3 regions of the Paracoccus sp. 22332 genome follow, and region 1 is predicted to be linked to each of the others. Evidence: riboswitches for the same ligand, from Rfam matches in the RefSeq annotation. Region 1 holds a riboswitch; each other region holds the start of a gene.
What was found. A riboswitch is a leader RNA that binds a small molecule or an ion and turns the genes downstream of it on or off. The one in region 1 is predicted to bind cobalamin.
Positions count from the first base shown of each region.

Region 1 (2,257 bases):
ACCGGCTGCGGATGCTGGACCGGGATCTGCCGATCCTGGTCTTCACCATGCATCGCAGCCCGATCCTGGCCCGCCGCGCGCTTCATGCGGGGGCCAATGGCGTCATCAACAAGGATTCGCCCTCGGACGAGATCCTGACCGCCCTGACCGAGGTGCTGGCCGGCGGCAATTATGTCGAGGGCCGGCTTGCGACGCAGATCGCGCTGATGAACCTGCCCGGCCGGCGCGGCAATGCCGCCAACCTGACCGCGCGCGAGGAAGAGATCCTGGGCCTGATCGCCGAGGGCCTGTCCTATCGCGAGATCGCCGACCGGGCCTGCATCAGCTACAAGACCGTGTCCAATGTCAGCCTGGTGCTGCGCGACAAGCTGGGCGCCTCCAGCCTGGGCGAGTTGGTGGTCAAGGGGATCCGCTATTTCGACGGCGGCTGAAAGGCATCTTTGTCACCGGGTTTGGTGCCCTTCGCGGGAATCGGGACCGACCGTCCCTTTCGACCGATAGGCGATCTTGTCAGAAAACCCGCTTCGGGCTAAGGACGGTGCGTCGGTTTCCACCCGGAATTAATAGGGAATCCGGATCCGCCCCTGGGCGACAACCGGAACTGCCCCCGCAACTGTAAGCGGTAGCCTGCCCGATCATGCCACTGGACCTCGGTCCGGGAAGGCCGGGCAAGGCGATCATCCGCCAGTCAGGAGACCTGCCGACGCAGTCTGTTCAACCCGAGCGGGTCGGCTCGGCGTGACATCGTGTTGCGGGTCGTGGTCCCCGCGCCTGTGTCCATGCCTTCCGTCCCGCCGAATGCATCGGAAGGAAGCATGATGTTGAAGCTAGCCACGGCAATCGCCGTCGCCGTTGCCCTTGCGCCCATGGCGCGGGCGGGCACCGAATACCCGTTGACCCTGACCAGTTGCGGCCATCGGGTCACCATCGACAAGGCCCCCGAACGGGTGGTCAGCGTCGGCCAGAGCACGACCGAGATCCTGTATCTGCTGGGCCTTGCCGACAAGGTGGCGGGCACCGCGCTGTGGATCAACCCGGTCCTGCCCGAATTCGCCGAAACGGATGCCAAGGTCGAACGGCTGGCTGACAACGCCCCCAGCTTCGAAAGCGTCCTGGGCAAGAATCCCGATCTGGTCGTCACCGCCTATGAATGGATGATCGGGCCGCAAGGCGCCGTCGGCACGCGCGAGATGTTCGACGATTCGCGGATCCCCAGCTGGGTCATGCCCACGGAATGCGTCGGCAAGGACAACACGCAAAGCATGGACGGCGCGCGCACGGTGATGTTCGACCCCGACCTGGTCTATCAGGGCATCGCGGAACTGGCGCGGATCTTCGATGTCGAGGAGCGCGGCGCCCAGGTCATCGCCGACCTGAAGGCGCGCGAGGCCGCCGCCGTGGACAAGGCCAGGGCGCTGAACCTGCCCGACGATGTCACGGCGGTCTTCTGGTATTCCTCGGCCGATATCGAGATCGACCCCTATGTCGCGGGCGCCTATGGCGTTCCGGGCTGGATGCTGTCCACGCTTGGGGTCCGCAACATCGTCGATTCCGCCGAGGAATGGCCGACCGTCGGCTGGGAAACCATCGCCAGCGCGAACCCGTCCTTCATCGTCGCGGCCGAGATGAACCGCCGCCGCTTTCCCGCCGACGACATCGCCGTGAAGCGCGATTTCCTGACCAGCGACCCGGTCGCCAGGGAAATGGACGCCGTGAAGAACGACCGCATCGTGACGATCGAGGCCAATGCGATGGACCCCTCGGTCCGGTCGATCTACGCCCTGGAAGCCCTGGCCCAGGCGCTGGCCGGGTTCGGCCTGAAATGAGGGATCGCGCCGTGGTGCAGGGCTGGGGATGGCTTTGGCTTGCGCCCGTGATCCTGGCCGCGGCGCTGTTCTTCGGCACGGCGGTGGGCGAGACGCGGATCCCGCTGTCGGTGGTGCTGGACGTGCTGTCGGTCAAGGCCGGCCTGTCGCAGGCCGAGGTCGGCGCCGTCGATGCCGGCGTGATCTGGCATTACCGCCTGTCGCGCGCGGTCGTGGCGGCTTGCGGCGGCGCCAGCCTGGCGCTGTCGGGGCTGATCCTCCAGGCGCTGCTGCGCAACCCGCTGGCTGAACCCTATCTGCTGGGGATTTCCGCCGGTGCCTCGACCGGGGCCGTCGCGGTCTCGGTCGCGGGGATCGGGGCGGGGATGCTGTCGATGTCGGCCGGTGCCTTTGCCGGTGCGCTGACGGCCTTCGTGCTGGTGGCGGCGCTG
Region 1 is NZ_JBQEOI010000010.1:9,190-11,446, reverse strand. Features, by position in the region: gene ACTJI6_RS12475 (response regulator) at 1-431, shown strand, start outside; cobalamin riboswitch at 528-719, shown strand; gene ACTJI6_RS12470 (ABC transporter substrate-binding protein) at 816-1,826, shown strand; gene ACTJI6_RS12465 (FecCD family ABC transporter permease) at 1,823-2,257, shown strand, end outside.

Region 2 (2,257 bases), on a different contig from region 1:
TACTGCCGCTAAGCCCGTGCGCATCACCGTCCTGACCGGCGCAGGTATTTCCGCCGAAAGCGGGCTTGCCACCTTCCGCGCCAGCGACGGCCTGTGGGAAAACCACCGGGTCGAGGACGTGGCCACGCCCGAGGGCTTTGCCGCCGATCCCGAACTGGTCCACCGCTTCTACAACATGCGGCGCGCGGCCGCCGCCGGGGCGCGGCCGAATGCCGCGCATCTGGCGCTGGCCGACCTGGCGCGGCGGCACGACCTGACGCTGGTCACGCAGAATGTCGACGACCTGCACGAACGCGCGGGCAGCCCGCACGTCATCCACATGCACGGCAGCCTGACCGGCGCGCTGTGCGCGGCCTGCGGGCATCGCTGGCCCGCGCCGCCGGTCATGTCCCCCGACGACCCCTGCCCCGCCTGCGCCCGCCCTTCCACGCGCCCGGATATCGTCTGGTTCGGCGAAATGCCCTATCACATGGAACGCATCTGGGACGCGCTGGAAAGCGCCGATCTGTTCGCGGCCATCGGCACCTCGGGCAATGTCTATCCGGCGGCGGGGTTTGCCCAGGCTGCTCGGCGCGGCGGTGTCGAATGCGTGGAACTGAACCTGGACAACAGCGCCAACGCCCGCGATTTCCATCGGCGGATCACCGGGCCTGCCAGCCGCACGGTGCCCGACTGGGTGGCCTCGCTGGGCTGATTGCGCTTGCCTGCGCGCCAGTCCCTGGGCTATGGCGGCGATGCCTCGGTTCCGGGTTCCAAGCCCGGTTAAAAGGGAACGCGGTGAAATTCCGCGACTGCCCCCGCAACTGTCAGCGGAGAGCCGGGCCGGACAACGCCACTGGTCCCCCAGGACCGGGAAGGCCCGGCCAAGCCGTGACCCGCAAGTCAGGAGACCTGCCGAACGCGATCACCCTGACGGCGTGCGAGGGGCGCGCCGGAAACGGAAACTTCCGTCGTGGTGGTGTCGCTGTCCGACGGGCCAAATCCTTTCGGACGAACCGCATCGCGCCCCGGCCCGAATGCCGGATAGCTGGAAGGATGTCATTCGTGACCGCAAGACCCATTTTCCCGGCCCTGCCCATTACCCTGCTTGCCGCCCTGGCCCTGACCACGGCGCTGCCCGCCGCCGCGCAGGACGCGGCCCCCGGCGCCATCGTCCTGGACGACATCACCCTGACCGCCAACCGCGAGGCCACCGATCTGGCCCGGTCGGGCAGTTCCGTTTCCGTGCTGGGCGCCGATGACCTGGCAGATCGCGCGGGCCAGCCCCTGGCCCGCAGCCTGTCGCGCCTGCCGGGCGTGACGCTGCGCCAGTCGGGACCGCTGGGCACCACGGGATCGCTGATCCTTCGCGGCGCCCCGGCGCAATACCTGCCCGTCGTGATCGACGGCATCGAGGTGTCGGATCCGGCCGCGGGCCAGCCTTCTTATGACATCGGCGGAATGATCGGCCAGTCCGTGAACCGGGCCGAACTGCTGCGCGGCGCGCAATCGGCGCTGTACGGCTCGCGCGCGGTGGCGGGGGTGCTGTCGCTGCAATCCCTGCGCCCGACCGAAGACGGGTTGCACCACCATTTCGGGATCGAGGCGGGCAGCTTCGACACCCTGACCGCCAGCTATGGCGCAACCCTGCGCCGCGCCGATGCCGACCTGGCCTTCCAGGTCAGCCATATCCGCAGCGACGGCTTTTCCGCGCGCGACGAACGGGACGGCAATTTCGAGGATGACGGATACGAGGCGACGCGCCTGTCCTTCTATTCCGCCTATGCGCTGGAAAGCGGCGCCACCATCGGCTTCAATGGCTTCTGGGAAGACAGCACCGGCGATTTCGACGATTTCGGCGGCGACGTGACGGGGACGCCGGGCGACGACTACAACGACCGCGAAAGCTATGGCCTGCGCGGCTTCGCGCAATTCCAGACCGGCGCCGTCGATCACGAGATCGCCCTGACGCGTTACCGCATCGACCGGCAAAGCTGGTCTAACGGCACCGTCACGCCCTTTGTGGGCACGCGCACGAAACTGTCTTGGCAGGGTGCAACCGACCTGGGTGGAGGCGTGCGCGCCGTGTTCGGCGCCGATACGGAAAAAGAGGAAGCCCAAGGCAATGGCGAGGCCCGCCTGAACGGCGTCTTCGTGGAAACGACCACGGCGCTTGGCGACCGGATCGACGTGACGACATCGGTTCGGCGCGACGATCATTCGCGCTTCGGCGGCTTCACCTCGGGCCGGGTGACAGCGATCTGGCGCGCGGCCGACG
Region 2 is NZ_JBQEOI010000015.1:67,456-69,712, reverse strand. Features, by position in the region: gene ACTJI6_RS14920 (hypothetical protein) at 1-12, shown strand, start outside; gene ACTJI6_RS14915 (NAD-dependent deacylase) at 17-694, shown strand; cobalamin riboswitch at 724-913, shown strand; gene ACTJI6_RS14910 (TonB-dependent receptor plug domain-containing protein) at 1,045-2,257, shown strand, end outside.
Region 2: another riboswitch for cobalamin. It lies ahead of ACTJI6_RS14910 (TonB-dependent receptor plug domain-containing protein); the one in region 1 lies ahead of ACTJI6_RS12470 (ABC transporter substrate-binding protein).

Region 3 (2,257 bases), on a different contig from region 1:
ACCCGCAAGGTCGCCGCCGCCCTGGGCGAGGACTGGGACATCGAGGTGGTCGAGGCCCATCACCGCATGAAGGTCGACGCGCCCTCGGGCACCGCGCTGATGCTGGGAGAGGCCGCCGCCGAAGGGCGCGGCAAGACGCTGGCCGACCTGCGCACGCCGGCGCGCGAAGGGATAACCGGCGCGCGGGCGCCGGGATCCATCGGCTTCGCCGCCATCCGCGGCGGCGACGTGGTGGGCGAGCATGACGTGATCTTCGCGGGCGAAGGCGAACGGATCGTGCTGCGCCACCTGGCGACCGACCGGGCGATCTTCGCACGCGGCGCCATCCGCGCGGCGATCTGGGGCCAGGACAAGGGGCCGGGCGAATACGACATGCAGGACGTGCTGGGGCTGAACTGATGGCCAGCGAAGATTGCCTGTTCTGCCGGATCGCGGCGGGCGGCCTGCCTGCCCATGTCCTGCACGAGGACGACCATATCCTGGCCTTCCTGGACCTGTATCCGGTGCGGCCGGGCCACACCCTTGTGATTCCCAAGGCGCATCATGTCTGGTTCGAGGATCTGCCCCCCGACCTCGCGACCCGCATCACAACCTGCGCGCAGGGCCTGGCCCGCGCGATGAAGCGGCTCTATGGCGTCCCGCGCGTGTCGATGCTTTATACCGGCATCCATGTCGCCCATGCCCACGCCCATGTCGTGCCGATGCACCATGTCCATGACGTGACCTCGCTGGCCTATCTGGGCGAGGGGCCCCAGGGCTTCACCGCCCCGCCGCAACTGCCGCCCGAGGAGATGGCGCGGATCGCCGGCGACCTGAAGGCGGCGTTGCGGGCCTAAGCCCCGAACCCGATCAGGATATTGATCGACGTTCACCCTTCTGATTCGCTCCATGCTTGTCATGGGGGGACGGAGAATGGCGTCAGGATTTGGGCTTGGACGGCCATCGAGCCGTTGTTGCCGCGCAACCAGCCGGGGACGTGGCGGGGGCCGCCGGTTTCGGTCCTGGTTCGGCGCTCTACCAGCCGGGCCGCGCAACGCCGAACGGGAACGCCGCGACCTCGCTTGACTTGGGGGACGGTTCGTGGCTTGGCTGGCGGTGCTGGTTCCTGCCTGTGGCAGGCGAAGAGGGAATGCGCCAGGCCACCCGGCCCAAGCGCAGCCGCCCCCGCGACCGTGACCGGAGAGGATGTCCACCGCCACTGGCCCCCAAGCCGGGAAGGCAGGACAGCCGCCAGGGCCAGTCCCTGACATCCGCAAGCCGGGAGACCTGCCAGCACCCGCCCCGGAAGGGGCCGTGAAACGCGCGCGACCGGGGTGATGTCGCTGTGCCGGATGGTCCTGGCCCATGGCCGACGACCCTTTGGCCCGTCCATCCCGCCGCCACAAGGCATCTGGCCGGAGGGGCCGTGGCTGAGACATATGAACTGGTGGTCTGCACCACCTGCCGCCTTCCGGGGGCCGACCCCCAGGCCGAACGCGACGGCCGTCGCCTGTCCGACGCCCTGGCCGCCGCCGGGATCGGCCATCGGCGGCAGGAATGCCTGTCCGCCTGCGCGCGCGGCTGCGCCGTGGTGCTGCGCGGGGCGGGACGCTGGACCTATGTCCAGGGCGCGCTGGATCCCGACCGCGACTTGGACGACCTGATCGCCATGATCCGCGCCTATGCCGCGTCCGACGACGGCGTGGTGCCCTGGCGCGACCGCCCCCCCGTCATCCGCAAGAACACCATCGCCCGCATCCCGCCGCAGGAGGCCTGAATGTCGCTTGAGAAAACCCCCGTCACCATCGTCACCGGATTCCTGGGGGCCGGAAAGACCACGCTGATCCGGCACCTGCTGCAACATCCCGGCGGGCGGCGGCTGGCGGTCCTGGTCAACGAATTCGGCGACGTGGGCGTGGATGGCGACCTGATCCGCGACTGCGCCGACGCCAATTGCCCCGAGGCGAATATCGTCGAACTGACCAACGGCTGCATCTGCTGCACGGTGGCCGACGAATTCATCCCATCGATCCAGCGGCTGATGGCGATGGACCCGCGCCCCGATCACATCGTCATCGAGACATCCGGCCTGGCGCTGCCCAAGCCGCTGTTGAAGACCTTCGACTGGCCCGACCTGCGTTCGCGCATCACCATCGACGGGGTGATCGCGGTGGCCGACGCCGAGGCCGTGGCGGCGGGCCGCTTCGCCCCCGATCCCGCCCGGCCCGGCAATGCCGATACGGGCGACGGCGCGGATGCCGATCACGAGACGCCGCTG
Region 3 is NZ_JBQEOI010000001.1:300,899-303,155, reverse strand. Features, by position in the region: gene dapB (4-hydroxy-tetrahydrodipicolinate reductase) at 1-399, shown strand, start outside; gene ACTJI6_RS01470 (HIT family protein) at 399-836, shown strand; cobalamin riboswitch at 1,084-1,288, shown strand; gene ACTJI6_RS01465 (DUF1636 domain-containing protein) at 1,406-1,756, shown strand; gene cobW (cobalamin biosynthesis protein CobW) at 1,757-2,257, shown strand, end outside.
Region 3: another riboswitch for cobalamin. It lies ahead of ACTJI6_RS01465 (DUF1636 domain-containing protein); the one in region 1 lies ahead of ACTJI6_RS12470 (ABC transporter substrate-binding protein).